DNA from 4 places in the Streptomyces sp. NPDC001514 genome. Region 1 is predicted to be linked to each of the others. Evidence: riboswitches for the same ligand, from Rfam matches in the RefSeq annotation. Region 1 holds a riboswitch; each other region holds the start of a gene.

The links. A riboswitch is a leader RNA that binds a small molecule or an ion and turns the genes downstream of it on or off. The one in region 1 is predicted to bind cyclic di-AMP.
Region 2: another riboswitch for cyclic di-AMP. It lies ahead of ACWCXB_RS17530 (NlpC/P60 family protein); the one in region 1 lies ahead of ACWCXB_RS19420 (transglycosylase family protein).
Region 3: another riboswitch for cyclic di-AMP. It lies ahead of ACWCXB_RS08265 (M23 family metallopeptidase); the one in region 1 lies ahead of ACWCXB_RS19420 (transglycosylase family protein).
Region 4: another riboswitch for cyclic di-AMP. It lies ahead of ACWCXB_RS34515 (M23 family metallopeptidase); the one in region 1 lies ahead of ACWCXB_RS19420 (transglycosylase family protein).

What each region holds. Positions count from the first base shown of each region.
Region 1 is NZ_JBSFHO010000017.1:41,823-49,444, reverse strand. Features, by position in the region: gene ACWCXB_RS19440 (Ppx/GppA phosphatase family protein) at 1-764, opposite strand, end outside; gene ACWCXB_RS19435 (DUF501 domain-containing protein) at 876-1,403, opposite strand; gene ACWCXB_RS19430 (FtsB family cell division protein) at 1,447-1,911, opposite strand; gene eno (phosphopyruvate hydratase) at 1,991-3,277, opposite strand; gene ACWCXB_RS19420 (transglycosylase family protein) at 3,638-4,300, opposite strand; cyclic di-AMP (ydaO/yuaA leader) riboswitch at 4,305-4,471, opposite strand; gene ACWCXB_RS19415 (transglycosylase family protein) at 4,753-5,715, opposite strand; gene ACWCXB_RS19410 (cytochrome P450 family protein) at 5,865-7,109, opposite strand; gene ACWCXB_RS19405 (nucleoside triphosphate pyrophosphohydrolase) at 7,106-7,622, opposite strand, start outside.
Region 2 is NZ_JBSFHO010000015.1:3,535-11,156, forward strand. Features, by position in the region: gene ACWCXB_RS17515 (lipase family alpha/beta hydrolase) at 1-186, shown strand, start outside; gene ACWCXB_RS17520 (M23 family metallopeptidase) at 417-1,961, shown strand; gene pcrA (DNA helicase PcrA) at 2,058-4,505, opposite strand; cyclic di-AMP (ydaO/yuaA leader) riboswitch at 4,738-4,902, shown strand; gene ACWCXB_RS17530 (NlpC/P60 family protein) at 4,901-6,073, shown strand; gene ACWCXB_RS17535 (hypothetical protein) at 6,253-7,563, opposite strand.
Region 3 is NZ_JBSFHO010000005.1:110,000-117,621, reverse strand. Features, by position in the region: gene ACWCXB_RS08270 (alpha-galactosidase) at 63-2,165, shown strand; cyclic di-AMP (ydaO/yuaA leader) riboswitch at 2,498-2,658, shown strand; gene ACWCXB_RS08265 (M23 family metallopeptidase) at 2,661-3,680, shown strand; gene ACWCXB_RS08260 (SGNH/GDSL hydrolase family protein) at 3,859-4,650, shown strand; gene ACWCXB_RS08255 (STM4011 family radical SAM protein) at 4,611-5,504, opposite strand; gene ACWCXB_RS08250 (STM4012 family radical SAM protein) at 5,530-6,861, opposite strand; gene ACWCXB_RS08245 (STM4013/SEN3800 family hydrolase) at 6,858-7,622, opposite strand, start outside.
Region 4 is NZ_JBSFHO010000051.1:19,612-27,233, forward strand. Features, by position in the region: gene trmB (tRNA (guanosine(46)-N7)-methyltransferase TrmB) at 1-750, shown strand, start outside; gene ACWCXB_RS34510 (PrsW family intramembrane metalloprotease) at 898-2,235, shown strand; gene ACWCXB_RS34515 (M23 family metallopeptidase) at 2,450-3,508, opposite strand; cyclic di-AMP (ydaO/yuaA leader) riboswitch at 3,520-3,655, opposite strand; gene ACWCXB_RS34520 (PP2C family protein-serine/threonine phosphatase) at 3,887-5,059, opposite strand; gene ACWCXB_RS34525 (MerR family transcriptional regulator) at 5,379-6,128, opposite strand; tRNA gene ACWCXB_RS34530 (tRNA-Met) at 6,276-6,349, opposite strand; gene ACWCXB_RS34535 (DUF5988 family protein) at 6,553-6,753, opposite strand; gene ACWCXB_RS34540 (FBP domain-containing protein) at 6,808-7,296, opposite strand.

The DNA of each region.
Region 1 (7,622 bases):
CGCTCGTCGTGCGTGGAGGAGAGCAGCCGCCGGGTCACCTCGGCGACCTGCTCCCGCGAGATCCGCGAGTGGTGGATGACGGAGGAGTCGTACTCCTCGAGGCCCAGCGCGATCGCGGCGACCGTCGTCACCGAACCGGCCAGACCGACCAGGGTCTGCGCCTCGCGGATCGGCACGGTCTCCTCTGCGAGGTCGAGCGCGGCGGCGATGTCGGCGCGGACGGCGGCGGCCTCGGCGGGCGCCGGCGGATCGCTGTGGATGTGCCGCTCGGTCAGCCGTACGCAGCCGATGTCCACGGAGCGGGCGGCCTCCACGTGCTCGTGGCCGACGACGAACTCGGTCGAGCCGCCGCCGATGTCCACGACCAGGCGCTCCTCATGGCCGGGCAGCTCCTTGGTGGCACCGGTGAAGGAGAACTCGGCCTCCTGGTCCCCGCTGATCACCTCCGGCTCCACGCCCAGGATGTCGAGGACGCCGCGCACGAACTCGTCACGGTTCTCGGCGTCACGGGACGCGGACGTGGCGACGAAGCGGATCCTCTCGGCGCCGTGGGCCTTGATGGCCTCGGCGTACTCGCGGCAGGCGGCGAAGGTCCTCTCCAGCGCCTCGGGGGCGAGGCGGCCGGTGCGGTCGACGCCCTGGCCGAGGCGGACGATGGTCATCCGGCGGTCGAGCTCGGTCAGTTCCCCGGTGGCAGGGTCGGCGTCGGCGACGAGCAGACGGATGGAGTTGGTGCCGCAGTCGACGGCGGCGACGCGGGTCATGGTGGCTCCTTGGTGTGGTGACCGGTTTACCGTCCGGGCGGCCCGGGCGTCCGCCCTCGAACGGCGGCCGGGCTGAAAGCGTGCCCGGCACCGCGAGGGGCGGGGGAACTGTCAGGCTTCGTCCGCGCCGGGCGAGACGCAGGGCCCCTTCGCCCACCACTCCGGCAGCATCGCGATCGCCTCGTCGCCGAGAGGATTCACCCCCGGCCCCGCCGCGAGCGAGTGGCCGACCAGGACGTGGAGGCACTTCACACGGTCCGGCATGCCGCCCGCGCTCGGGAAGCCCTTCAGCTCCTCGATCGCGTCGCGGCGCGCGATGTAGTCCTCGTGCGCCGCCCGGTACGCCGCCGCCAGCTCGGGGTCGGTCTTCAGGCGCTCCGTCATCTCCTTCATGACGCCGTTCGCCTCCAGCGTGCCGATCGCGGACGCCGCCCGCGGGCAGGTCAGGTAGTACAGCGTCGGGAACGGCGTGCCGTCCTCCAGCCGCGGGGCCGTCTCGACCACGTCCGGGTTGCCGCAGGGACAGCGGTGGGCGATCGCGCGCAGGCCACGCGGCGGGCGGCCGAGCTGCTCCTGGAACGCGGCGATGTCCGCCTCGGTGGGCGGGGTGTGCTCGGTCGTGGGAGGGGGCGTGTCCATGTGTATGTGTCCGTACGTCTCTTCGTTCGTTTTCGTTACTTGGCTAGCGGCCCGCGTCGGCGTGGTCGACGCCGTCCCACACGTTCGAGTACCAGGGCCGGTCGGTGCCGCCCTCCTCGGAGCGGGGCTGCTCACCGGCCCGCGGGTCGATCACGGTGTAGGCGGTCTCGCCCGGCAGGACCATGTGCAGATGCTCGCGCGCCAGGCGCTTGATGTACGCGTCGTCCTGGAGCCGCGCCTTCTCGTCGCGCAGCCGCTCCACACGTTCGCGGGCCGCGTCGGCCAGCCGCTCCTGCTCGGCGATGTCGTTCCGCTGCGACACGTACTGCCGCATCGGGTACGCGAGCGCGACGATCAGCGAGCAGACCACCAGGGCGAGGAAGGCCGCCCGGCCGGTGAGCCGGGAGCGGCGGGCCTGGCGGCGGTTCTGCGAGCGGTAGACGCGGGCGGCGGTCTGCTCGCCGAGCAGCCGCAGTCGGGTCGCGGTGGAGAACCGGTCCCGGGCCATGTGCGCGCCTCCCCTTTACGTACGTACGTCCCCGCACACGGTACGGGACCGGGTGCGGGGACGTACGGAAGCGGGGGTGTCAGCCCTTGAACCGCGGGAACGCCGAGCGGCCCGCGTACACCGCGGCGTCGTCGAGGATCTCCTCGATGCGCAGCAGCTGGTTGTACTTGGCGACGCGCTCGGAGCGGGCCGGGGCGCCGGTCTTGATCTGGCCGCAGTTGGTGGCGACGGCCAGGTCGGCGATGGTGACGTCCTCGGTCTCGCCGGAGCGGTGGGACATCATGCACTTGAAGCCGTTGCGCTGGGCCAGCTCGACGGCGTCCAGGGTCTCGGTCAGCGAACCGATCTGGTTGACCTTGACCAGCAGCGCGTTCGCGGCGCCGTCCTCGATGCCGCGGGCGAGGCGCTCCGGGTTGGTGACGAACAAGTCGTCGCCGACCAGCTGCACCTTGGCGCCGAGCTTGTCGGTGATGACCTTCCAGCCGGCCCAGTCGTCCTCGAACAGCGGGTCCTCGATGGAGACGAGCGGGTACGCGGAGACGAGCTCCTCGTAGTACTCGGTCATCTCGGCGGCCGAGCGCTCCTTGCCCTCGAAGAGGTACTTGCCGTCCTTGTAGAACTCGGAGGCGGCGACGTCGAGCGCGAGGGCGATGTCCTTGCCGGGCGCGTAACCGGCCTGCTTGATGGCCTCGAGGATGAGGTCGAGGGCGTCGCGGTTGGAGTTCAGGTTCGGGGCGAAGCCGCCCTCGTCGCCGAGACCCGTGGAGAGGCCGCGCTCCTTCAGGACCTTCTTGAGGGTGTGGTAGACCTCGGTGCCCCAGCGCAGTGCCTCGGAGAAGGACTCCGCACCGATCGGGGCGATCATGAACTCCTGGATGTCCACGTTGGAGTCGGCGTGCGAGCCGCCGTTCAGGATGTTCATCATCGGCACCGGCAGGAGGTGCGCGTTCGGGCCGCCCAGGTAGCGGAAGAGGGGGAGGTCCGAGGCCTCGGAGGCGGCGTGGGCGACGGCCAGGGAGACGCCGAGGATGGCGTTGGCGCCGAGGGACCCCTTGTTGTCGGTGGCGTCGAGGTCGAACATCGCCTGGTCGATCAGGCGCTGCTCGGTGGCGTCGTAGCCGACGAGCTCGGGGCCGATCTGCTCGATGACGGCGAGGACGGCCTTCTCCACGCCCTTGCCCATGTAGCGGTTCTGGTCTCCGTCACGGAGCTCAATGGCCTCGAACGCACCGGTGGAGGCGCCGGAGGGCACGGCAGCACGGCCGGTGCTGCCATCGTCGAGGCCGACCTCGACCTCGACCGTGGGGTTGCCTCGGGAGTCCAGGATTTCCCGGGCTACGACGACGTCGATGGACGGCACGAGCATCTCCTTCTGGGATGTGACGCTAGATGTGACGCATGCAGTGCAGGGTCGCTTCGGCCTTGCGACATGAGCCTATCCGGCCCGGGGGCATCGGCCAGCCGGTGCCCGCCTCGTGGGACGAAAAAGGGTACGGAACAGACAGAAACCCCGGCCCGGCGCATACGGGGGAAGGGTGCGCCGGGCCGGGGGGCCGGGGGGGGACGGGGATGCGTGCGGCCGGTGGTCCGCCGGGTCCACCGGACTGCGGGAGCTCGGTGGTCCGCCGGGTCCACCGGGCTACGGGAGCCCCTGGGTGCGACTACGGAAGTCCCGGGGGCCGGGTCGGGGAGCCCCGGTCCCGGGATCGGTCCCGGAGTCGGGTCGTCAGCTCAGGTGGAGCTTCTGGCCCGGGTTGATGACGTCCGCGTCGTCGATGACGTCCTTGTTCAGGTCGAACAGCTTCTTCCAGCCGCCCTTGACCTTCTCGGCCTCGGCGATCTTGCTGAGCGTGTCGCCGGCCTTGACCGTGTACTCACCGTCGCCCTTCTTGACCGGGGCGGCCGGGCGGGCGGAGCGGGTCGTCGGGACCTCGGCGCGCTTCGGGGCCGGGGCGGGGGTCTCGGCCTTGGGCGCGGCGGGCTTCGGGGCGGCCTCGGCGGCGCCACCGGTGTACGCGGCGTTGGACAGGCCCACGCCGCAGTGCGGCCACGCGCCCTTGCCCTGGCCGGCCAGGACCTTCTCGGCGATCGTGATCTGCTGGGCCTTCGAGGCCTGGTCGGCGGTGGCGGCGTACGCCGTGCCGCCGTACGCGGCCCAGGTGGAGGCCGTGAACTGCAGACCGCCGTAGAAGCCGTTGCCCGTATTGATGGACCAGTTGCCGCCGGACTCGCACTGGGCGACCGCGTCCCACTCGGAGGCGGTGGCGGCGGACGCCGTGCCGGCCGCCACGAGCGGCGCGGCGATCACGGCACCGGTGACACCGGCGAGCGCGACGAGACGGGTGGCTTTGGACGGGCGACGGTGCTTGCCCTTGCCGGAAAGCAGCATGGAGTTTTCCCCTCACCGACGCCTACGAGGTGAGCTGTCGGGTTCGGGCCAAGTGAGTTGCCCGGCCGCGCGACCTGCGCGCGGCTTCACCCCAAGCCGTGACCGTCCCTCATCGGGCGGACGCGGCACTTACCTTGGGTCCCCCGCTCCTGCCTACGGCGCTTGACGCGACGACTGTTCCCTTCGACCGACGGCAGGATTCGGCGTGACGGTCGACGGGGCCCGCGATGGCGAACGGTTCAGACCGTAAACGCACTTCTCCCCGATGTTCAAAGACGAACATCGGGGAGAAATCACCCTTAACCGCCGCGGACAGATGTCCGTTTTCGCAGGTGAGAGGCGGGATGACCGGACTTGGCAGGCGCAACGCGTCAGTTGACGGGAAGAGACCCATATCTCACTTGCACAGAAGTGGACATAAGCACTCGAAGCGCTTCCGGCGCGCTACCTCACTACTTCTCCAACTGCTCCTTCTCCAGGCCCTGATCGAGGCCCAGGTCGAGGCTCTGGCCAGGGAGGATGAGGTCGGGGTCGGAGCCGACGGTCTCCTGGTTCGCCTCGTACAGCGCGGGCCAGCCGCCCGGCACCTCGTTCGCGTCCGCTATCGCCCACAGGTTGTCGCCGGGGCGGACGGTGTACTCATCTGCCGCAGCAGCACCGTCTCGTGCCGATGCGTCATCTCGTGAGGCATGACGACCAGATTCACGCTCATTGACCGAATTGCCCGCCTCATCCTCATTGGTGGCGGGGGCGCCGCGGTGCTTGCCGGAGCCGTCCTCGACACCGGCGTCGGCCCCGTCGCCGTTGGCCACATCCTGGGTGGGGGCGGTCGACTCGGGGGTGGCGGACGGCTCGGCGGACGTCTTGCCCGAGTCCTGCCCGGAGGCGCCCTGGGACTGCGCGGGCGCGGGCGAGGCCGAGGGCGACGTCACGGCGTCGGCCCCGTCGCCGAACGACGGCGGGTCCACCTCGTCGTCCTGCGAGCCGGTCGTGTCGCTCTTGGCGGTGCCGGGCGTCACACCCGGGTCGGCCTTGCCCCCGCCGGCCGCGAGGCCGGTGATCACGGCGCAGCTCGGCCACGCCGTCGGACCCTGCGCGGCGAGGACCTTCTCGGCGACCGCGATCTGCTGCGAGCGGCTGGCGAGGTCGGCGCGCGGCGCGTACGCCGTACCGCCGTACTGCTCCCAGGCGTCCTGGGAGAACTGCAGTCCGCCGTAGTAGCCGTTGCCGAGGTCGGCACTCCACATGCCGCCGCTCTCGCAGTCCGCGACGCGGTCCCAGGTGGCGGCGTCGGCGGCGGAAGCGGAACCCGCGCCGAGCAGCGGGATGGCGATGGCGGATCCGGTCACGCCTGCTGCGACGACGAGGGCGGGAGCCTGGCGGGGGCGGCGGTGTCGACCGTTCCCGGAGAGCATGCGGTTGGCCTTCCGTGTGACTGCAGGGGACGGGTGAGCCCCCAGGGGACCGAGGAGTCCCGAGTTGACCGTGAACGTAGCCGCATTCGAACGTCAGTCACAAGTCGATGCAGCGGAGATCACGTGAAAGTCACAGATTTGACGGACCGTCAGTTGGATTCGGAGGTGAACGTAACGGGCAGAGTGCGCAATCCGCGCATGATGAGCCCCCCACGCCACCGCAATTCAGACGGATCCACCGCAAGTTGCAAGTCGGGCAGACGGGTCAGCAGCGCCGCGAGTGCGGTCTGCCCCTCCAGGCGCGCGAGCGGCGCACCGAGGCAGTAGTGGATGCCGTGCCCGTACCCGAGGTGCTGATTGTCCCGGCGCGCGAGGTCGAGGACGTCCGGGTCGGGGAACCGGTCCGGGTCGCGGTCGGCTGCCGCGAGGACGACGAGGACGGGGTCGCCGACGGCGATGTCCTGCCCGCCCAGGGTGAGCGGTTCGGTGGCGAACCGCCACGTCGCCAGTTCCACGGGACCGTCGAAGCGGAGGAGCTCCTCGACGCCGGTCTCGAGGAGCGAAGTGTCGCCCGCGGCCAGGGACGCCTGGAGTCGTGCACGCTGTTCCGGATGCCGCAGCAGCGCGTACACACCGTTGCCGATGAGATTGACGGTGGTCTCGAAGCCGGCGAAGAGCAGGATGAAGGCCATGGCGGCGGCCTCGTTCTCGGTGAGGTGCTCGCCGTGGTCGGAGGCCTTGATGAGCCCGGAGATCAGGTCGTCCCCCGGCTCCTCCCGCTTGCGGTGGATCAGCTCGGCCAGATAGCCGCGCATCTTCTTCACCGAGCGTGCGACTCCGCCGCGGGGCCCGCCTCCGTGACGGATCATCATCCCCGCCCAGTCCCGGAAGTCGTCCTGGTCCTCGAGCGGGACGCCGAGCATGTCGCAGATCGCGTAGATGGGGAGCGGGAACGCGAACTCATGGATGAGATCCGCCTGTCCGTCGGCGGCGAAGTTGTCGATGAGCCGGTCGGTCAGCTCCTGCACGCGCGGCGCGAACTCGGCCACGCGGCGCGGGGTGAACGCCTTCGAGACGAGGCGGCGCAGCCGGGTGTGGTCGGGCGGGTCGATGTTCAGCAGATGCGTCATCAGCTCCGCCTTGCGCTCGCCCGGGATCCCCGTCTTCCCCTTCGCGTGCGCCGGCTCGTCGTGATGCGCGGGATTCTTGCTGAGCCGCTGATCCGCGAGCGCCTGCCGCGCATCGCCGTACCGGGTCACCAGCCAGGCCTCGACCCCGCTGGGCAGCCGGGTCCTGTGCACGGGCGCGTGCTCACGCAGCCAGGCGTAGGCGGGGTACGGGTCGGTGGCGAACTCCCAGGTGAAGAGTTCCGGGGCGGGTGCGGCGTCGTTCACCCCTCGACGTTAGCCCGGTCCTCCTCGACGGCCCGGATCGCGTCGCGGTACGCACGGGCCGCGGCCCGCAGGGCGGCCTCCGGGTCGTGGCCCTCGGCCTCGGCCCGTACGGCCATGGCGAGCAGCTCGTACCCGATGCCGCGGTCGACGCGGTCGCCGTCGCCGGTCGGCAGCTCGACGTCGAGCCCGGCCGTCCGGACGCGGCTCGCCAGCTTCGCGGCCAGGGCGAGGCCGGGCTGGCCGAGCGGGATGCCGTCGGTCACGGAGTCGCGCTGCTTCTCGATGGCCTTCGTGCGGAGCCAGTGCTCCTTGACGTCCTCGGGGGTCTCGGCGTGCGCATCGCCGAAGACGTGCGGGTGGCGATGGATGAGCTTGTCGACGATCGTGCCCGCGACATCGTCGATCGAGAACGGCTCGGCACCGTCCTCCTCGCGGCCTTCCTGCGCGATGCGCGCATGGAAGACGACCTGGAGCAGTACGTCGCCGAGCTCCTCGCGCAGCTCGTCGCGGTCG
Region 2 (7,622 bases), on a different contig from region 1:
CAGCTGATGATCCCGCTCGAAACGGCTTGCATCGACCATCCGGATCTGATCGTGCGGAATGTCCTGGTGAGCGGTATCGGCCATCTCGCACTGCCCGTGCACCCCACCGTCGCGGCGACCATCCGTGAAGCGCTCGAGGTCTCGGAATCGGACACCGGAATGTCCGGAGTGGTGTCGGTTGCCTGAAGTCCCCGGTGGCTTAACGGATCTCGAACATTCTTCGAACGTAAGGCCAAGGCTCTGCCCGCCCTCCGCCGAAACACGGCCGAATGCCCGTTTCCCGCTCACGCAAAACCTGCGGAAGATTGTCGGCGTCGCATACCGCCGGGTACAGTCGCGCCCACTGCGTTCCTCGGGAACCCCCGTCGCGGGTGGCCCCGGATCCTGGTCCTGCTGCCGAGGCGAGAGAGAAGTTGGTGAACGACCAGCACCCCGACGCCGGGTACGACACCTACGCCGCCGGCAGCTTCGACACCGACCCGCTCTTCGGTGCCCTTCCGGGCAGTTACGACTACGACGCCGGGCACAGCGGGCAGTACGACGCGACTCAGTGGCAGTCGGCGACGACGGGGTACGACGCCTACGCGGCGCAGGGGCACCAGCAGCAGTACGACACCACCGGTCAGTGGGACGCCAACGCCTGGAACCAGACGGGGCAGTTCGAGACCGCCGCCGCCACCTTCGCGTACGGCACGACGGACGCGTACGGCACGACAGGCACGACGGACCAGTGGTCCACGGCCGGGTACGGCACGACCTCGTACGACTCCGGCGCGTACGACGCGACCGCCTGGAACTCGGGCGGCGGGACCGACCACTCCGTTCCCGCGCAGACGCAGGCCACCGAGGCCTACCAGCCGGAGGCCGACTACTCGGCGTACGGGGAATACAGTCCGGAGCACACCGGGTACACGGAGTACGCTCCGTACGGCGGCGGCTACTACGACGAGGCCGCACTCGCTCATGCCGTGGTGCCGGAACAGTACTCCCCCGAGGGTGAGTTCAACGCCGAGCCGGACACCGCGGAACTCGGCTCCGAGACCAGGACCGAGCCCGGGCTCGAGCCCGAATCCGACCTGGTCGACGTGGACGACGAATACGGCGAATACGACAACGAGCACGACGGGACCGACGAGTCCGAGCTCGTCGCCGCCGCGGCCACCGTCACGGCCCCGGCCGTGACCGTTCCCCGCCCCGTGCGCCGCTCCGGTGGCAGCCGTGGCCGTCGCCGCACGCCCGCGAAGCGTTCGGCCATGCTCACCGTGGCCGTGCCCTCCGCCTGTGTCATGGGTGTCGCCGGTGTCGCGGCCGCGTCCGTCGGCGGGCTCACCGGGGGCGACGAGAACAAGGACGACAAGACCGCGGTCACGGCCGCCGATCCGTCGTCGGTCAAGCCCATCGCCGTGAACAGCAAGCTCGACACACAGCTCGCCGCGCTGAGCGCCGACGCCCGTGACTTCGGCGACCGCGCCAGCCGCACCCAGGAGCGCATCGACCTCAAGGCGCGCCAGGAGGCAGAGCGCAAGAAGCGCGAGGCGGAGGCCGCTCGCCGCGAGGCGCTGCGCCCCAAGTTCGCCCTGCCGGTCAGCCAGCACGGGCTCAGCGCGTACTACGGCCAGGCCGGCGTCAACTGGATGTCCATGCACACCGGTATCGACTTCCCCGTCTCGTACGGGACCCCGGTGATGGCCGCGACCGACGGCACCGTACGCACCCAGTGGAACAGCGCGTACGGCAACATGGCCATCGTCACCGCTGCCGACGGTACGGAGACCTGGTACTGCCATCTCAGCAGCACCAAGATCCGCTCGGGTTCGGTCAAGGCCGGCGACGTCATCGCATATTCGGGGAACTCGGGCAACTCCACCGGCCCGCACCTGCACTTCGAGGTACGTCCTGGCGGCGGATCGGCGATCGACCCGCTGTCGTGGCTGCGCAACCACGGCCTCAACCCGGCGTAGCACCGACCGGGCCGACGCATCAGGTCCGGGCGCATCAGGTCCGGGAGAACCGGACTTGGTGAACCGGGCCCGGCGGAGCGGGCCCGTCCGCCGCTTCTACAGCTTGTCGACCGGCGCGTACCGCAGCAGCAGCCGCTTCGGCTTCGCGTCCCCGAAGTCGATCGTCGCCTGCGCATCCGAACCCGATCCGGTCACCGCCATCACGGTCCCGAGGCCGAACTGGTCGTGCGTGACCCGGTCCCCGACGGCCAGGGCGATCACCGGCTTGTCCGCCGTGCGCCGCGTGGCGAAGCCCGACGGGCCGGACCGCGACCGCGAGGACGACAGCGAGGACGTGATCCCGGACGTCGGCCCGGCCGGAGCGGCCATCGGTCCCGTCCGCTTCCACTGCATGTGCGCGTCCGGGATCTCCTCCAGGAACCGCGACGGCGGGTTGTACGCGGGCTGGCCCCACGCGCTCCGCATCGACGACCGCGTCAGGTAGAGCCGCTCGCGGGCGCGCGTGATGCCCACGTAGGCGAGGCGGCGCTCCTCCTCCAGCTCCTTGGTCTGCCCCAGTGCCCGCATGTGCGGGAAAACGCCGTCCTCCATGCCCGTGAGGAACACGACCGGGAACTCCAGGCCCTTCGCCGTGTGCAGCGTCATCAGCGTGATGACGCCGGTGCCCTCTTCGTCCTCGTCGGGGATCTGGTCGGAGTCGGCGACGAGCGCGACCTGCTCGAGGAACTCGGCGAGCGTGCCCGAGCCCTCCTCGGCACCGCGCTCCTGCTCGAACTCGAGCGCGACCGCGGCCAGCTCCTGGAGGTTCTCGATACGCGTCTCGTCCTGCGGGTCCGTCGAGGCCTGCAACTCGGCGAGATACCCCGTCCGTTCGAGCACGGCTTCCAGGACCGTCGCCGGTCCAGCGCCCGATTCGACGATCGTGCGGAGCTCCTCCATCAGCGTGTTGAACCGCTTCACGGCATTGGCCGACCGGGCCGCCATGCCGTACGCCTCGTCCACGCGCCGCAGCGCCTGCGGGAAGGTGATCTTCTCCCGCAGCGCCAGCGCGTCGATCATCGCCTCCGCGCGCTCACCGATGCCGCGCTTCGGGACATTGAGGATGCGGCGCAGCGGGACGTTGTCCTCGGGGTTGGCGAGGACGCGCAGATACGCGAGCACATCGCGGACCTCCTTGCGCTCGTAGAAGCGCACTCCGCCGACGACCTTGTAGGGCAGGCCGACGCGGATGAAGATCTCTTCGAAGACACGGGACTGGGCGTTCGTCCGGTAGAAGACCGCGACATCGCCGGCCTTGGCCTCGCCCGCGTCCGTCAGCCGGTCGATCTCGTCGGCGACGAACTGCGCCTCGTCGTGCTCGGTGTCCGCGACATAGCCGGTGATCTGGGCTCCCGCGCCCGCGTTCGTCCACAGGTTCTTGGGGCGGCGGCTCTCGTTGCGCTCGATGACGGCGTTGGCGGCGGAGAGGATCGTCTGCGTCGAGCGGTAGTTCTGCTCCAGCAGGATCGTCGTCGCGTCCGGGTAGTCCTCCTCGAACTGGAGGATGTTACGGATCGTGGCGCCGCGGAAGGCGTAGATCGACTGGTCGGCGTCGCCCACGACGCACAGCTCGGCAGGGTCCAGGTCCTCGTACCCCGTGCCGACCAGCTCACGCACCAGCGTGTACTGGGCGTGATTGGTGTCCTGGTACTCGTCGACCAGGACATGGCGGAACCGTCGACGGTAGTGCTCGGCGACGTCCGGGAACGCCTGGAGCAGGTGGACGGTGGTCATGATGATGTCGTCGAAGTCCAGCGCGTTGGCCTCGCGCAGCCGGGCCTGGTACATCCGGTAGGCCTCGGCCAGCGTCTTCTCGAAGCCGTCGGCGGCCTGGTCGGCGAAGGTCTCCTCGTCGATCAGCTCGTTCTTCAGATTCGAGATCTTGGCGCTGAAGGACTTCGGAGGGAACTTCTTCGGGTCGAGGTCCAGGTCACGGCAGACCAGCGCCATGAGCCGCTTCGAGTCGGCCGCGTCGTAGATCGAGAACGACGACGTGAAGCCGAGCTTCTTGCTCTCCCGGCGCAGGATGCGGACGCAGGCGCTGTGGAAGGTGGAGACCCACATCGCGTTGGCGCGCGGGCCGACGAGGTGCTCGACGCGCTCCTTCATCTCGCCCGCGGCCTTGTTCGTGAACGTGATCGCCAGTATCTGGCCGGGGTGCACATGCCGGGTCGCCAGCAGATGGGCGATCCGGTGGGTCAGCACCCGCGTCTTGCCGGAGCCGGCACCGGCCACGATGAGCAGGGGTGAGCCCGTGTGCACGACGGCGGCACGCTGCTGCTCGTTCAGCCCCTCGAGCAGCGCGGCCGGGTCCACGGCGGGGCGCGGCGCACCGTCCCTGTAGTACGCGTCCCTGGCCGGGGGCACGTCGAACTTCCCCTCGAAGAGGTCGTGCGGGACCTCCTCGTGGGGCGCGTGCTCGTCGTGCTCGGGCGGCGGGGGCTCCTCCGAGGCCGAGGTGCGCTGGAGGTCCGCCAGGAAGCTGTCGTCAAAGAGGCTGCTCATCGCTCTACGAGTCTAGGCCGCCCCACCGACAGCCCGCCGCCGCCTTCACCACAACCGGATCCAACACGTTCCGTAATCGGGCACTTACGGTACGAATGCGGCACGACGGCGACACGCCAAGGTCACGAAAATGTATCGGGCATATCGAACATCGACCTTCACAGCGGCACCACAGTTTGGCTAGCGTGCTCGCCCAGGCAGCCCGTTCCCTCAACGGCGACCGACGCCGATCGGGCCGCCCACGCCGAATCCGACCTTCCCGCAAGGGAGTTCGGAACCGGGGACCCATCATGCACAACCGGGGTGAATCGGACCGTGCTCAACTCGGCCCGTAGGACAGCCTTCCGTTCCGTCCGAACCCGACAGCTAACCCGGTAGGCGGTCCACGGAAGGAGATGCCGGCCTTGGCGTCGCATCGCAAGACGCGCCAGCGTACGTATCCGCGTACGAAGTCCCCCGCCGTCGGGTTCACGACGGCCGCCCTCGCGGGCGTCACCCTCCTCTCCACCCAGAGTGCCCAGGCCGACCCGAGACCCAGCATCGAAGAGGTCCAGAAGAAGGTCGACGACCTCTACCGGCAGGCGGGCACCGCGACCCAGCAGTACAACCGGGCGAAAGAGGAGACCGCGCAGCAGCGCCGCGAGGTGGACACGATCCTCGACGATGTCGCCAAGCGCACGGAGTCGCTGAACGAGGCCCGCCGCACGCTCGGTTCGTACGCGGCCGCGCAGTACCGGACCGGTGCGGTCACGCCGACCGCCGCGTTGCTCTTCGCCGACAGCCCACAGGCGTACTTCGACCAGACCCATCTGATGGACCGGCTCTCCGACGAGCAGCGCGGTGCCGTCGCCGACTTCGAGGCACAGCAGGCGGAGGCCGCGAAGCAGCGCGCCAAGGCGACCGAGAGCCTGGAGACGCTGACCACTTCCCAGCAGTCGCTGCGCACCAGCAAGGAGCAGGTGCAGAAGAAGCTCGCCGAGGCACGGACGCTGCTGTCGCAGCTGACCGCCGAGGAGAAGGCGCGGCTCGAGGCGCTGGAGCGGCAGCGGGAGGAAGAGGCCCGCCGCCAGGCCGAGGCGAAGGCCAGGGCGGAGGCGGAGGCCAAGGCCGAGGCGGAGCGCCTGGCGGCAGAGCGCGCGCAGCAGGAGGCGCAGAACCAGGACACGGGGACCAGCACAGGGACCGGGACGAGCACCGACACCTCCGCCGGGACCTACGCCGCCAAGGCCGAGAAGGTCCTCGCCTTCGCCCGCGCCCAGATCGGCAAGCCCTACGTATGGGGGGCGACCGGCCCCAGCTCGTACGACTGCTCCGGCCTCACCCAGGCCGCCTGGAAGGCGGCCGGCGTCGACCTGCCCCGCACCACCTGGGACCAGGTCAACGTCGGCCAGCGCGTCGCCACGAGCGATCTCCTCCCCGGCGACCTGGTCTTCTTCTACGACGACATCAGCCACGTCGGCATCTACATCGGCGACGGCATGATGATCCACGCCCCCAAGCCGGGCACGAACGTCCGCGAGGAGTCGATCTACTACATGCCGATCTACGGGAGCGTCCGCCCCGCGTAGACCGCATGGACGCCTGTAGGGCCTCGTTCGAGTGGGCCTTTTCTCATCGTTCTGTCCTTCGCTCGTCCGGTTGGACAGGGCGATGAGAAGTCAACTCTCCGGGAGAACAGCGATCGGCGCCGCCGGCACGACCCGCACCCTTGGCAGGTGGTGCGGGCTGCGGGACCGGCCGTAGCCGATCACGACGGGCCGGGGGGCAACTGCTCGTCGATGTGGTCCTTGCTGTAGCCGAGCCCTTCACCGATCGCCTTGTAGCGGGTGCGCTGGACCTCGGTGACGGTGATCTCGCACGTACAGAGAATGTGCAGGAGCAGGCGGAAGCCCAGGTCGGGGTCGACGGACGTGACCACCTCCTCCAGTGCCGTCACGGCGGTCCGAACCGTCGCGGCGCCGGTGTTCGCAGTCCTGTCCGTCAGCTTCGGGGCCACCTGCCGGACCTCCGCCAGCACCGCCTTCGCCGACTCCGTCCTGGCGGGCGAGACGACGGAGGTGTAGACGGGGTCGACTTTCTTCAGGTGCTCTCTGCACACCTCGGCGACCTGCCGGAGCCATGTCCGGCCGACGGCGTCGAACTCGTCGGTGTTGTTCCACCGCCCCGACGCTGCCCGCCACAGTGCCGTGACCGCGTCGTCGGACAGTGCGGAATCCAGCAGCCGTTGCACGTCTTCCAGCAGCACGGCCGCGTACGAGCCCGGGACGTACCCAAGGTCGCCACGGGCGATGCTCTCGATGTTCTCCCGCACGGTGCCCTCGTACTGCCACCCTGTCCCGAAGAACACGGCCGCGAGCAGCGGCAGACCGAAGCGGCCGAGCGCGAAGTCACGCCGGCTCGGGTCGATGGGCGGCCACCGCACATTCAGATCTTCGTAGACGGCGGCTGCGGGGTAGGCCAGCCGGTCACCGATCGTCAGCAGCCGGTCGTACTGGTCCTTCCCGACCGGCAGGGAGTACGCCTTGGCGGCGCGCAGGAACAGGCGCAGGCCGAGGTCGGCGTCGACCTGGTGCACGATCCGGCGCAGCGCCGCTGCGATGTCCGTTACCGCGACAGCGCGTTCCAGTCCGGCTGCGGCCTGGTCGATCTCCGCCGCCACGGTTTCGCGCAACTCCTCCTCGGTCACCACCGGTCGCACCTCATCCAGGACTTTGGCCTCGACCGGATTCAGCTCTCGTGTCCGCGGCGGGCACACGTCCGAGATGCGGCGCAGCCACGCGCGCATGTTCATGCCGTCTTCGACCGGGTCGAAGCACCTTCGTACGGCGGCCAGCCACACGGCGTGGATCATGCTGTCCGGGAGCGGGGAATCCAGCAGTAGCCGTACGTCCTTGCCGAGCTGGTCGTCCTCGTCCTCTTCGGCTGCCTTCTCGGCGAGGGCGAGCACCACCGGTCCGTCGAGGCTGAGAGTCGTACGGGAACACAGCGTTTCGGCAAGGCCGCTGAACCCGAAATCCGCCCCGAAATCGTAGTAGTACAACTCGCGCGGCTGAGTCATGACAAGCCTCCTGCGGAGGCACGGGCACCCCTCGTCGTGAGGGATGCCCGTGTCCACCA
Region 3 (7,622 bases), on a different contig from region 1:
CGTTGCCTCCAGGCTGCGTTCCGGCCGATGATGTTCGGACTTGCGCGAATCTGGGGGTTGGGATGATCGAACCGGTCGGCAAGGGGCGCATCTGGTTGCTGTCCGGGCGCACGAGCAGCTACGCGCTGCAGATCACCGACCGCGACGAGCTCCTCCATCTCCACTGGGGACCCCGGATCGGACCGGCCGACGCCGAGGCCCTGGCGGCCCGGCCCCTCCCGCCCTACTGGCCGTTCGAGTCGCAGCTCGACGGGCACGAGGAGTATCCGGTCGAGGGCGGACCCCGATTCGTGCGGCCCGCCCTCTCCGTACGTACGGAAGCGGTGCGGGGCACCGAGTGGCGCTACGACGACGCACAGGTGGACGGTGACGAGCTGCGGCTGCGCTTCGGCGACCCCCTGCACGGCCTCGCGCTGACCCTGCACTACCGGATGAGGGACGACTCCGACGTGATCGAGCGCTGGGTCACGGTGGCGCACGTGGGGGAGGGGCCCGCCCTGGAGCTGCTGCGCGCCGACGCCGCCGTATGGACGCTGCCGCGCCGCGACCGGCGCCGGCTCTCCCAGCTGCACGGCCGCTGGGCCGCCGAGTCCCTGCTCGTACGGTCGGAGCTCACGTACGGCGAGAAGGTGCTCGGCTCGCGCCGGGGGCACACCGGGCATCAGCACCTCCCCTGGGTCGCCGTCGACGACGGCGAGGCCACCGAGGAGAGGGGCGAGGTGTACGGCTGCGCGCTCGGCTGGTCGGGATCATGGCGGATCGCCGTACAGCACCTGCCCGACGGCCAGGTGCAGATCAGCGGCGGCGCCGGATACGACGACTCCGGGCTGCTGCTCCTCGCGCCCGGTGAGGCGTACACCACACCCGTCTTCTCCGGGCTGTGGACCGACAAGGGCTTCGGCGGGGCCAGCCGGGCCTGGCACGCCTGGCAGCTGGCGCACGTGATTCCGGACGCGCGGGCCTCCCGGCCGGTCCTCTACAACTCCTGGGAGGCCACCGGCTTCGACATCTCGGAGGACCAGCAGCGGGCCCTGGCGCGCCGGGCCGCCGGGATCGGGGTCGAGCTCTTCGTCGTGGACGACGCCTGGTTCCGGCAGCGCACGAGCGACCGGGCGGGGCTCGGCGACTGGACGCCGAATCCGGACCGCTTCCCGCAGGGGCTGAAGCCGCTCGCCGACGAAGTGCACGCGCTGGGCATGCAGTTCGGGATCTGGGTCGAGCCGGAGATGGTCAACCCGGACAGTGATCTCTACCGCGCCCACCCGGACTGGGTCCAGCACCATCCGGGCCGGGCCCGGACCGAGTTCCGCAACCAGCTGGTGCTGAACCTCGCCCGCGCGGATGTCCTGGAGTACCTCTGGGAGCAGCTGGACGGGCTGCTGTCCTCGGCCCCCGTCGACTATGTGAAGTGGGACTTCAACCGCTGCTTCACGGATTCCGGCTGGCCGGGCGAGCCGTACCCCCAGAAACTCTGGATCGAGCACGTGCACGCGCTCTACGCCCTGCTGGACCGGCTGCGGGCGGCGCACCCGACCGTCGCCTTCGAGTCCTGCTCCGGCGGTGGCGGCCGGATCGATCTGGGGATCCTCTCCCGTACGGATCAGGTGTGGACTTCCGACAACACCGATCCGCTGGACCGGCTGGCCATCCAGCACGGCTTCGGGCAGGTGCATCCGGCCCGGGTGATGGCAGCCTGGGTGACGGACAGCCCGAATGTGCAGCTCAATGGCCGGGTCAGTTCCCTGCGCTTCCGCTTCGTCAGTGCGATGGCCGGGGTGCTGGGCGTCGGGGGTGACCTGACGCGATGGAGCGAGGACGAGCTGGCCGAGGCCCGCGGCTGGGTGGATCTCTATAAGAGGATCAGGCCGGTCGTGCAGCACGGCGAGCTCTACCGGCTGCGGCCGCCCGGGGGCGGGCTGAGCGCCGTGCAGTACGTACGCGGCGACGAGGTCGTCGTCCTGGCGTGGCTGCAGGCACAGCACTACGGGGAGCGGCCGCCGGCGCTCAGGCTGCGCGGGCTCGATCCGGCGGCGGCGTACGAGTGCCTGGACACGGAGACCGTGTACCGGGGTGCGGTGCTGCTGCATCACGGAATGGACACGGGGCTGCGTGGTGATCTCGACGCGGTGGTGCTGCGGCTGAGGCGCCGGACCAGCCGGATCTGACCTTTCCGTCTGCTGAGCCAGATCTAGCCGATAAACGCACCTAATGAGGCTTCTGTCCGTATTGGACGCTTTAGTGGAACACGCACCAGTTGCAAAGGAGATAGGCCTCGTTGCGTGAGCGGGATCATATTCGTGACGGTCTGTTGCCGTGTCCCCTCATCAATCTCCGTTGCCCGTAAGGAAATCAGAGGTCCGTAATCGACGGAGGGTGACCGGGAAATCCCTGTTGATATGGCCTGGGTGAATGCCGGGTCATTGGGGAGGCTTGTTCCCGTCGATTTGCTCGCTTACGGTCGCCGCAATCCGGTCGGACCGCCTAATCCTGCCGCCGACCGGAATAAGCACCCACCCCACGCGTGGCAGGAGCGGGGGACCCAGGTAGATCGCCGCTCCGGAGTTCCGGACGGCTAGGGGTCAAGTCGCGTGAAAGCGCGACCGGGCATCTCCAGTCCGAACCCGACAGCTCACCTCGTAGGCGCCGGAGAGGAATTCGCCATGCCCAAGGGCAAGCATCGCCGTCCGAGGACCAACCCGATCACGCGCGGATTCGTCGCCGCGGGCACGGGTGGTGCCGCCATCGCGCTCCCGCTCATCGGTGCCGCAGGTGCGCACGCAGCGGACACGTCCGCGCCCACCGTGACCCCTGAGCATGTCGCCGCCGTCGCCCAGAAGGCCGCCGCCCCCGAGGCGCCGAAGACGGGTAAGGCCGCCACGACCTACACCGTCGTGGCGGGCGACTACCTGTCGAAGATCGCCGCGGAGCAGGATGTCGTCGGCGGCTGGAAGAAGCTGTACGCGGACAACCGCGAGGCCGTCGGTGAGAACCCGTCGCTGATCCACCCGGGTCTCAAGCTCGCGCTCGGCGCCAAGGTCCAGGGGAAGGCCCCTGCCGAGGCCCCGGCCAAGGCGAAGACGAAGGTGCGGGCCGAGGCTCCTGCCAAGGTCAAGACTAAGGCCCCCGCGAAGGCCGAGGCTCCTGCCAAGGTCAAGGCGAAGGCCGAGGCTCCCGTGAAGGCCGAGCGCGTGCAGGCGCGCGCCGAGTCCGGTTCGGGCACCGCCCAGGCTCCCGCGGGTGCCGCTGCCGCGGCCCCCGCCCCGCAGAGCAACTTCTCCGGTTACTTCGCCCCGGTCAACTCGACCATCACCACCGCCTACCGCACCGCCGGAGCCATGTGGGCCAGCGGCTACCACACCGGACTCGACTTCGCCGCCGCCACCGGCACCTCCGTCAAGTCCGTCGGCCCCGGCACCGTCGTCTCGGCCGGCTGGGCCGGCGCGTACGGCAATCAGGTCGTCATCCAGCACAGCGACGGCACGTACTCGCAGTACGCCCACCTCTCCTCCCTCTCGGTCTCGTCCGGCCAGAGCGTCCGCGGCGGGGAGCAGATCGGCCTCTCCGGCTCCACCGGCAACTCCACCGGGCCGCACCTGCACTTCGAGATCCGCACCACTCCGAACTACGGCTCGGACATCGACCCCCTGGCGTACCTCCGCCAGCACGGCGTCGCCCTCTGAACCTGACGTAACGTCAGTAGCGTCCGCCGCCCCCCGACCTGACCAAGGGGGGCGGCGGACGACTTTGTGTCGCCGTATTCCCGCTGGGCGGGAAACTGACCAGGTGGTCTATCTCACGCCCCGTCAACCCCTCCCTACGGTGGCGTAGGTCACTTCCCGCCGTGAATGATGTCTCGACGTGGCAGACGATTCGAGATCAAGAACAAATGGCGCATTCGGGTCGTTCGCGGCGATCGGTGACAGCTTCACCGAGGGCGTCGGGGACCCCGGACCCGAGGGTCAGTTCGTGGGCTGGGCGGATCGCCTCGCGGTCCTGCTCGACGACCGCGTACCGGAGCACACGTTCCGCTACGCCAATCTCGCCGTACGCGGCCGCCTGCTCGATCAGATCGTGGCGGAACAGGTCCCGCGCGCGAAGGAACTCGCCCCCGACCTCGTGACGTTCTGCGCGGGCGGCAACGACATCATCCGCCCCGGCACCGACCCCGACGACGTCGCCGAGCGCTTCGAACGAGCCGTCGCCGACCTCACCGACGCCGTCGGCACCGTCATGGTGACCACCGGCTTCGACACCCGCGGCGTGCCCGTGCTCCGCCATCTGCGCGGCAAGATCGCCACGTACACCGCGCACGTCCGCGCCATCGCCGACCGCTACGACTGCCCGGTCCTCGACCTCTGGTCGCTCAAGTCGGTCCAGGACAGGCGCGCCTGGGACGACGACCGGCTGCACCTGTCGCCCGAGGGCCACACGCGCGTCGCACTCCGCGCCGCCCAGGTCCTCGGCATCGACGTGCCGGCCGACCCGGACCAGCCGTGGCCCCCACTGCCGCCGCGCGGCACGCTCGAGGTCCGGCGCGACGACATCCACTGGGCGCGCGAGTACCTCGTACCGTGGATCGGCCGGCGGCTGCGGGGCGAGTCCTCCGGCGATCACGTGGAGCCGAAGCGTCCTGATCTGCTCCCGCTCTGACCCCTCCCGTTCGCGGCGGCGGGGATCCGCTCCAGGACCCCGCCGGCGAACACGTCGTACAGCGGCAGCGACTCCAGATGGACGTACCCGATGTGGCAGTCGCAGACAGCGACCGGACACGGCCGGGGCCGCAGCGCCGTCCGGTACGAGCCGTCGTAGAGATTGCCGAGCTCGGCCCGGACGAAGTGGCAGCGTCGTACCGTCCCGTCCCCGTCCACCGAGATCACCGACTCGCCCGTGCGGCACGGCAGCCCGGCCGAGCGGTGCGGATGGCGGCTGTACGGGAAGAGGGGGTCGAGGGCCGTCCAGCGGGCGGCCTCACCCTCGGTGTACGTGCGCCCCTCAGCCGCGTTGACCCACAGATAGACATGCGGCGGAAGGTCCGCCCGCAGCCGGCGGGCGTGCTCCAGATGCTCCTCGAAGCCGACGATCCCGACACTGAACCGGACACCCCGGTCGGTCAGTTCACCGCATTTGCCGAGGAAGCGGTCGTACGGCGTCTGGCCCGGGTGATACGTGCACCACAGCGCCAGAGTGTCCGTGTCGGCGTCCGCGAGCCAGTCGGTGCGGCAGCTCAGATTGGTCTGGATGGCAACCCTGCGGATGTGCGGAAGCTGCGACAGGCCGGCCAGGGTGCGCCGGTACCAGGAGCGGACCAGGCCCTCGCCCCACGGAGTGAACAACACCGACAACCGGTCGTCCGTCCGCTCCGCCGCCCAGCCCGCGAACCGCTCCAGCGCCGCCCGGTCCGCGCGCAGCTGTTCCCTGCTGTCGCGGCGCTTGGCGAACGGGCAGTACGGGCAGTCGTAGTCGCAGGAGGCGAGCGGCCCCCGGTACAGAATCGTCAGATCCACGCGTCGCTCACCGCTCCGTACTCCGTCACTTGAGCTCGTACGCGGCCATCGCGGCGCGTACACCGGGCGAGAACAGCTCGGGACCGAGCGCGTCCGAGTACGCCAGCCCTTCCGGGGTCAGCCGCAGCAACCCGTCGCTTCCCTCCGGCTCTTCCAGCCAGCCGCGCCCGGCGAACGCGGCGAGCTCGGCGGGGAAGTCGTCGGACGGGACGCTGCCGAACCGCGCCCGGTACTCCGCGATCACCATCCCCCGCGCCTGCAGTAGCGACTGCAGCAGATGGCGGCGGCGTGCCTCGTCGTCGTCCATCCGCCGGCCCACCTCGGCACGTGTGAAGTCCTCGGCTCGCGTGTAGTCGTCGATGATCGCGCGTATCTGGCGCATGTCGACGGCGTAGTCGAACGAGTAGTGCAGCCCGGAGGTGTACGAGCGGGCTCCGCAGCCGATACCGATCATGCCGTCGGTCTGGCAGGCGTAGTCGTCCGCGCCCTGCGCAGGCGCGTCCGTGCGGCGGAACATCCGCATCGACACCTGTTCGTAGCCCTGGGCCAGGAGGTGATCACGGCCCTGCCGGTACAGACGCAGCCGCTGGGCGTCCCAGGCCGTGTCGGCGTCCGGGCCCGCGAAACGGCCGAGGCCGGTCAGCGGACGGACATAGAGCGGATAGAGATACAGCTCCTCGGGCCGCCAGGCGAGCGCGGCGTCGAGCGAACGGCGCCAGGTCGTATCGGTCTGTCCGTCGATGCCGTAGATGAGGTCGATGTTGAGGACGGGAACCCGGGCCTCCCGGATCCGGGCCAGCGCGGCCTCGACATCGGCGCGCCGCTGCGGGCGCACCGCGGCCTTCGCCTCCTCGTCGACGAAGCTCTGCACACCGATGCTCACCCGGGTCGTGCCACGCTCGGCGAGCACGGCGAGCCGGTCGGCCGTCGCCGTCGACGGGGAGGTCTCGACCGACAGCGGCACAGCACGCAGATCCGCGCCCATCCGCTTTTCCGCGATGTCGCAGAGCCGCTCAAGCTCCCCGGCCGTGAGGAAGGTGGGCGTGCCACCTCCGAAGGCCGCGGCGGCGAACCGCACCGGGTCCGAGTCCCCGAGCGCGTCTCGGACGGCCACCGCCTGCCGCTCCAGCGCGTCGAGGTAACGCGTGGTCAGCTCGTCGGGTGCGCCGATGCGGGTGAAGAGATTGCAGAAGCCGCAGCGGACCTCGCAGAACGGTATGTGCAGATAGAGCGAGAGCGCGTCCTTCCGCTCCGCTGCCCACAGCTCGCGCAGCGCGGGCCGGTCGGCGAGCGGCCGGTACGCGGTCTTGTGGGGGTACGCGTACACATAGCTCCGGTACGGGCGGATCCCGCTCATCGGGGACCGCCCTTCACCGGGCCGTCGGCCGGGCCGTCGGCCGGTCGGGCGTCCGGGCCGGTGGCGGGGCTGGTCTCGGGGCCGGTGTCCGGTCCGGTGTCCGGGCCGGGGAGGAAGAACTGCGCGTACGGCACGGTCCAGACGACCTCGTGGCCGAGCCGGTGGCCGGCGTACCCGTCGTCGCCGTACGCCGTGCCGTGGTCGGAGCAGACGATCGCGAAACACCGCCTCCTGCTGCTCGCCGCAGCGAAGAGCCGGCCGATGTGCCGGTCCACGTACTCCAGCGCGGCCGCATGCGTCTCGCGCGAGTCGCCCGTCTCGCGCGTGGCGCCGGACAGATGGAACCAGTTGGGCTGGTGCAGGGCGGCCACGTTGACGAACAGGAACAGCCTCCGGTCGTGCGGCAATCCTGCGACGATCTGTTCGGCCCGGTCCACCTGCGCCTCGAAGGAGTCCGGGGATGTCACGCCGAACTCCGGTTCCCAGTGACTCTCCTGGAACAGCCCGGGCAGTACCGTGCCGAGCGGTCCCTGCCGGTTGAAGAAGCCGACCCCGCCGATGCACACCGTCCGGTATCCGGCCTGCGCCAGTCCGGTGACCAAGTCCGGCGTGTCGTACACGAACGTGCCGGACGCAGTGGTCTCACTGCCCGCGAAGCGGGCGGCGAACAGCCGCGGATGAGGGCCGGGCGTGGCCGGCGTCGGCAGGAACCCGGCGAACATCGCCTGATGCGAGGCATAGGTGAAGCTGCCCGGCGCGTG
Region 4 (7,622 bases), on a different contig from region 1:
ACCAAGGGACCCCGGGCCAAGAGCGAGCCGCGGTTCCCGGGCGGACCCGCCGCCGATCCGGCCGGGTCGCACCATGAGCGCCGGATCCGCAGCTTCCAGCCACGCCGGAGCCGGGTGACCGCCGGGCAGGGCGAGGCGCTGCTGCGGCTGTGGCCCACATGGGGGCTGGACATCGACGGGCTGCGGACCCTCGATCTCGGTGAGATGTTCGACGGGCTGCCGGTCGTCCTGGAGATCGGTTTCGGCATGGGCGAGGCGACCGCTCAGATGGCCGCCGCCGATCCCGGCACCGGCATCCTCGCCGTGGACGTGCACACCCCGGGCCAGGGAAATCTCCTCGGGCTCGCGGACCGCATGGGCCTCACCAATGTCCGCGTGGCCAACGGTGACGCGATCATTCTGCTCCGCGAGATGCTCACCCCGGACGCGCTCGACGGCCTCCGCGTGTACTTCCCGGACCCATGGCCCAAGAAGCGCCACCACAAGCGCCGGCTGATCCAGCCCGAGTTCCTCACGCTCGCCGCGGGCCGGATGAAGCCGGGTGCGGTGCTGCACTGCGCGACCGACTGGGAGCCGTACGCCGAGCAGATGCTCGAGGTCCTCTCCGCGCACCCCGACTTCGAGAACACGCAGGTGGACGGCGGCTACGCGCCCCGGCCCGCTTTCCGGCCGCTGACCCGGTTCGAGGGGCAGGGCCTGGACAAGGGGCATGTGGTGCACGACCTGCTGTTCCGCCGCAGGGCACGGTAACGGCGCCGCGCCGACACCAGCCGGCCGGCCCGCCACGAAGCGCCGGCCTCGCGCCGGTCATGCAACGCCGGCCGTGTAGCGCCGGCCGTGTAACGCTGTCGCGTAACCCCGTCGCGCACTGTCAGTGCCCCTCGTTAGGGTCGTCGCGTGTCCGACTGGTCCCCGCAGCCGCAACCGGCGGCGCCACACCCCGCCGTCCCGGCGTGCGACGAACAGCCGCTGTTCGACGCCGTGCCGGCGCGTGCGCAATGGCGCTACCGGCCGAGCCGCGCCCTCTGGCGCAGCAAGGCCCTGCGCGCCGGGATCCTCGTCACCCTGCTCGCCCTCTCCGGCCTGGTCATCCTCGCGCTGGTGCGTGAGCAGACCGGCACCGAGGGCTTTCTGGTGGGCCTCGGTCTCGCCCTGCTGCCGGTCCCGCTGCTGATGGCGGCGTTCCGCTGGCTGGACCGCGTCGAGCCGGGCCCCTGGCGGAACCTGCTCTTCGCCTTCGCCTGGGGCGCCTGCGCGGCCGCGCTCGTGGCGATCATCGCGAACTCGTTCGCGACCCAGTGGATAGCCACCGCGACCGCCGACCCGACGTCCGCGGACACGATCGGCGCGACCGTCGTCGCCCCGATCGTGGAGGAGAGCGCCAAAGCGGCCGCCATCCTGCTCATCTTCCGCTTCCGGCGAGGGGACTTCACGGGGATCGTCGACGGCGTCGTCGTGGCCGGCTTCACCGCGACCGGCTTCGCCTTCACCGAGAACATCCTCTATCTCGGCAACGCCTTCGGTGAGGACCAGGAGTTCGGCCACTCCGGCTTCGCATCCGTCACCGCGGCGACCTTCTTCGTACGGATCGTGATGTCGCCGTTCGCGCATCCGCTCTTCACGGTGCTGACGGGCATCGGCTTCGGCGTCGCGGCGATCACGGCACGGCGCAGGAGGTTCCGCAGGACCGCGCTGCCCTTGCTCGGCCTCGCGATGGCGATGGGCATGCATGCGCTGTGGAACGGCTCGGGGGTGTTCGGCCCGTGGGGCTTCTACGCGGTGTACGCGGCGTTCATGGTGCCGGCCTTCGGACTGCTGACCTGGCTGGCGGTCTGGACCCGGCAGCGTGAGCTCCGTACGGTCGCGACCCAGCTCCCCGCGTACGCCGCGGCGGGCTGGCTCTCCCCCGCCGAGCCGCTCGCCCTCTCCTCCATGCGGGCGCGCACGATGGCACGCGACATGGCGGGCCGCACCCACGGGCCCGCGGCCGCCCGCGCCGTGTCCGAGTACGAGGCCTTCGCAACCTCCCTGGCCTTCCTGCGCCACCGCGCCCACCGCGGCACGGCGGGCCCGGACTTCGTGGCCCGCGAGCAGGAACTGCTCCACCACCTCTGGCAACGCAAGCACGTGGCGTCCCCGGCCCTCGTGTACGCGGTCCAGGCGGCGGGCGGGGTCTGGCTGCCGGCGCCTGCGCCGTACCGGGACTACGGGGGCTACAACCCGTACCGGGGATAGACCGACAGCCCTGGCGTCGGGGGGGTGCCGCCAGGGCTGCCGGGGCTGCCGGGTCGTACGAGCATGAGGGGACGCCCGGGAGTGGGCGCAGCCGATGTGAACGTCAAAGCGAAGCGTGAAGGCGAACGGGAACGCGAAACGCGAACGCCGAGAGTCGTACAGCGAACCGACGAATCAGCCAATCAGCGATTCAGCGAAACGACGAGTCGACGACTCAGACGCTGAGGCCCTTGTCCCGCAGCCACGCCGCCGGGTCCACTCCGTCGCCACCCGCCGTGTGCACCTCCAGGTGCAGATGCGGGCCGGTGACATTGCCGGTCGCGCCGACGCGTCCGATCGTCTCGCCCGTCGTGACCGTCTGCCCCACGCCGACGGTCATCGACGACAGGTGGCAGTACCAGACCTCGGTGCCGTCCTCGAGCTCCAGCACGATGCGGTAGCCGTACGACCCGGACCAGCCCGCCGACTTGACGGTGCCTCCGTGCACGGCCTTCGTCGGCGTGCCCGTGGGCGCGGCGAAGTCGAGGCCGGTGTGGTACCCGGAGGACCACATCGAGCCGGCCTGGCCGAAGGTCGAGGTGATCGTGTACGAGGACGTCGGCAGCGAGTAGCTCGCGGCGAGCTTGGCGAGCCGCTCGGCCTCCGCCTTGCGCGCCGCCTCCTCCTCGGCCAGCCGCTTCGCCTCCGCGGCCGCGGCCTCGGCCTCGGTCTGCTGGGCCTTCGCCTCCGCCGCAGCCTTCTCGGCAGCTGCCTTCTCCGCGGCCGCCTTCGCCTCGGCGTCGGCCTCGGCCTGCTGCTGCTCGGCCTGCTGGAGGATGCGGGCGCGCAGCGCCTCGCCCGCGCCGGTGGCGCTCTCCTCGCCGCCCTCGGCGGACGCCGTGTCGGCGACGGAGAGCGCGGTGAGCGGCGCCTCGTTCCGGTTGCCGTCCTGCTCGTCGGACTCGTCCGACATCAGGGAGCCCACACCCGGCAGCGACTTGGCGTCCGGGAGGTTGTCCGTGATGGTGTCGGGAAGGGATATGGAGACGGCGGGCTTGTCCTGCGCGGTGGCCATGCCGCCCGCGCCGACCGCGGCGATGACGCCGACTCCGAGGACGGTGGAGCTCCGGGCGAGTCCGTTGCGCTGCTTGACGACGCGGTGCCTGCCACGGACCGGGCGGACTGACTCCTCGGTCGGGTTCCACTCCTCCGTCCCGGCGGCGGGAGCCCACTCTGCGGTGGGAACCCACTCTGTGGTGGGAGGTTCTTGGAGGGCAGGCTCGTTGGACGCCACGGAGGCGTGCTCCTTTCCTTCCTTCTCGCCTACCGGGTTAGCTGACGGGTTCGGAGCAGGAAGGTCTCCTACGAGCACCGCGAAGTGCCCGATTCACCCCAATTGGTGGTTCCCCGGTTCCCTTACGGGATTCGGCGCGTGCGCACGGTGCCGTCTCTTGCGACGGCTGGGACGACCGCGCTGCGTTATCGAACGTTAATAGACACCGGGGTCCTATTCCAAGCTGTTCCCAGTGATCATTAACGATATTGGCCTGGACTTTCCGGCCACAAGAGGGGGGAATCGGGCGAGTTGACCCCACCACACCCACCCCACCAATTCTGACGGTGCATCAAATGTTATGCGGAGGGCTCCCTTTCGATTACGTTCCGTCGCGATTCAGGGAACCACCGGCATCGTCCGGCGTCGCTTCGGCTCCCGCTCCCCCGGCCGGCTTACCGCCAGCAGCGCCATGTCGTCCGTCGTCGCACCGCCCGTATGCCGCCGCACGTCGGCGACGAGCGCGTCCAGCAGTTCCTCGGGGCCGGGAAAGATACGGCCGCCCAGCCGCCGGCGCGGATCGTAGAAGACGCCGTGCGCGTCGCGCGCCTCTGACAGCCCGTCCGTGTAGAGCAGCAGCGTGGCCCCGGCCGGGAACGCCGCCTCGTCCACCCGGTCCGGCCAGGCGCCGAGATCACCCATGCCAAGCGGCAGCGCGGGCTCGCTCGGCTCCAGGATGTCCAGCACGCCGTCCGCGCGCAGCACGAGCGGCGGCGGATGGCCCCGGTTGACCACCCGCACACGTCCGTCGCCGATCGGGATCTCGGCGAGCGCGGCGGTGGTGAACCCCTCGAACACATCGAGCCCCGAGCGTCTCGTGCCCTCCCGCGCCAGCGCCCGCTCCAGCCGCCGCGCAACCCCCTCCAGCGACGGCTCCTGCTCGGCCGCCTCCCGGAACGCCCCGAGCACGACAGCCACCGCCTCGACCGCGTTCAGCCCCTTCCCCCGCACGTCCCCGACCACCAGCCGCACCCCGTACGGAGTGTCCTGCACGGCGAACAGGTCCCCGCCGATGAACGCGTCCGCCTGCGCCGCCTCATACCGCGCGGCGACCTGCAGGCCGCCGATCCGCTCGGCGGGCGAGGGCAGTACCGCCCGCTGGGCGGCCTCCGCGACGACGCGCGCGGAGGCGAGGCGCGCGCTGCCGCGGCGCACGATCCGATTGATGAACAGGGCCAGCACGGCGACGGTGACCACGGTCAGCAGCTCGGTCACCGACGGGATTTCGGTGACCGTGCCGTTGTACACCTGCAGTCCTGCCTCCGCCGCGACGGCGGCGACGCCGGCCAGCACGGTGTACTGCAGGGCGAAGAAGGGCGCGGCGACCAGCGGCGACGCGGCGAAGAGGGGAGAGGCGGTGTACGACGCCGGGGTGGCCAGATCGAAGAAGATCCCGCCGATGACGAGCAGCACGGGCAGCACCCCGACGATCCGGCGGCCGCCGTCACGACGCGGCGCGTCGCCGACGCTGCCATCGCCGATGCCGCCGTCGCCCGCGGGGCCGTCGCCGATCCGGCCGTCGCCCGCGGGGCCGTCGCCGACGCTGTCGTCGTCGATGCCGTCGTCGATGCCGTCGTCGATGCCGTCGTCGATGCCGTCGTCGCTGTCGCCTGCTCGCTGCCCCACCAAAGGTCTCCTGCCCGGTCCGCCCCACGGATGCGGACCTACCGCGCCCCACCCAGGCTGGCCGGAGCCGGGCCGCGCGGCGAATCGCCGTCGGCCAACCGGGCTACGTCCCGGGCGGCCGGCCGGTACCGCGGCGACAGGGCAGACGGTCCGAGCCGACGGTCACCAGGGGGCCCTCCTGGTGACCTGGTCAGGAGTACGGGCCTCAGTCGTCGCTGAGGTTGCGCTCCGCGTACACCTTCATCGCGTCGCGCACGAACGCCGCCGTGCCCTCCTCGTGCCGGTCGTAGTTCACCGTGAAGCGCGGGTCGGCGACGTACATCTCGCCGAGCCCGATGACGTACGACTTCGTCGGCGTGACCGTCACCGACAGCCACTCGACCTGCCGCTGTGCGATCGCCTGCGCCTCGTCGCTGTCCGGTGCGAAACCGTCCTTGAGCGCCTGCCCGAAGTCACGGGCGATCCCGGCCTGCCGGTCCTGGAAGGCCTGCTTCTCCTGCGCGCTGAGCGAGCGCCACCAGCGGTCGCCCTTCTCGTACGCGTCGCGGCCCCAGCGCCGGGTGACCTCCTCCTCGTACTGGGTGTGGTCGAAGCCGTCGAAGACTTCTTCCGCCATGAGTTCCTCTCCTCTCTCCGTGCGGTCGAGAGTGGTCCGCACCGAGGCGATCTGCCGCCCGATGCGCTCCCGCTCCTGCTCCAGCAGCCTCAGATGGGTGCGCAGGGCGGCGGCCGTGTCCCGCTGTCCTTCCAGGACCTGCGCGATTGCCGGCAGCCCGAGCCCCAGCTCGCGCAGCAGCAGAATGCGCTGCAGCCGGATCAGGGCGTCCTGGTCGTAGTAGCGGTAGCCGTTGCTGCCGATCCGGCTCGGCACGAGCAGCCCCAGCTCTCCGTAGTGCCTGAGCGTGCGGCTCGTCGTACCGGCTTTCCTGGCGATTTCCTGGATCGACCACTCCATGCCCTTCACGCTAGAACTTGACGTTACGTAAAGGTCAAGCGGCGGCGGGGCGGACGGTCGGCGGAATCGGCAGTGTCGGCAGGCGTCGGCAGCGTCCAGACGCGCCGAAGGCCCGGATCCATCAGGATCCGGGCCTTCGGCCTTCAGTAGCGGGGACAGGATTTGAACCTGCGACCTCTGGGTTATGAGCCCAGCGAGCTACCGAGCTGCTCCACCCCGCGTCGGTGAACACCACCTTACGCCATCGGGAGCAAGATCCACTCCCATTTACGGTCGCGGTGGCGTCCCGGGCAGTTCCGGGGCAGCTCCGGCACAGCTCGTGGGCGTTCCGGGAACGGTCCGGGCAGCCCTCAACCCACCGGCCGCCGGCCCTTCACCGGCCGCCGCCCCGGTCCCCCATTCCACGTCCTGTGGCCCGTGGGCCCTACTCGGCGACTTCCGTACGCTCCCACCACTCGTACACGGGCAGCCGTCCCTCCGGGCTGTCCTCATGGCGCGACGTGACCTTGAAGTGCTCGTACCCGCCGCGGTGCGGAATCTTCAGCTCCTGTCCGGGAGGAGTGATCGGCACGATCTGCCCCGCCAGATCGTCCGGGCCACCCTCCAGGAGTGCCTTGCTAGTCATAAGTCCAGTTTTCCCACGTCTGGCACCCGATGCACCTTGTCGGATCACATCGGGTCACAGCCGGTCAAGAAACGCGTACAGATTCCCCCTGGTGCGCTCGATCTGCTCCGCCACCGTGAGCGACTCCTGGAGGCGCCCTCCGGGCACCGGCTGCTTCCGGCCGCGTACGTAGAGGGAGCAGTCGAGGTCGGTGCACATGTACAGGCCGACCGAGTTCCCGTCGCGGCCCTCCTGGCCGGTCCTGGCGGCCGTCATGAGCGAGACGCCGTCCCCGGGGTGGGTCGTCAGACACAGCGAGCACATGCTGCGGTGCAGATAGCCCCGCTGCCGGGCCGGGAAGCGCAGGCACACCCCGATGAGCCGGCCCTCCCGCTCGGCGACGACATAGCTACGGTCGGGTGCGCCGGGGTCACGCCACCCCAGAAAGTCCAGGTCGTCCCAGGGCTGCTCCGCGAGATCGCGCGGCACGGCCAGCCGTTTGGCCTCGCCCTTCGAGCAGTTGACGAACGATGCGCGGATGTCCTGTTCGGTCAGTGCCTTCATGCAGTCGACGCTAGGCATGCCTAAACATATTAGGCAACAGGTTAATTACCTTAGGCAGAGAGGGCGCACTCCTCACGGCAGCTCGCGCCGGGCCGACGGCCTTCGCCCACGCCTCCATCGCCTTGGCCCTCGCCGGCCCGGCCGCTACGCGGCCACCCGGATCCCGTTCGACCCCGCGGTCGTCGCCCGCGTCCCCCGCCCAGTCCGCCGTTCTCCGACCAGGCCCGACAGAGTCCTGGCGGGGTTCCACCCGGCCAGGACCCACCCGTCACTTGGCGGCCCGTCAGCTATCTGGAGGCTGCCCCTCCGGGCTGATCGGCACCCCT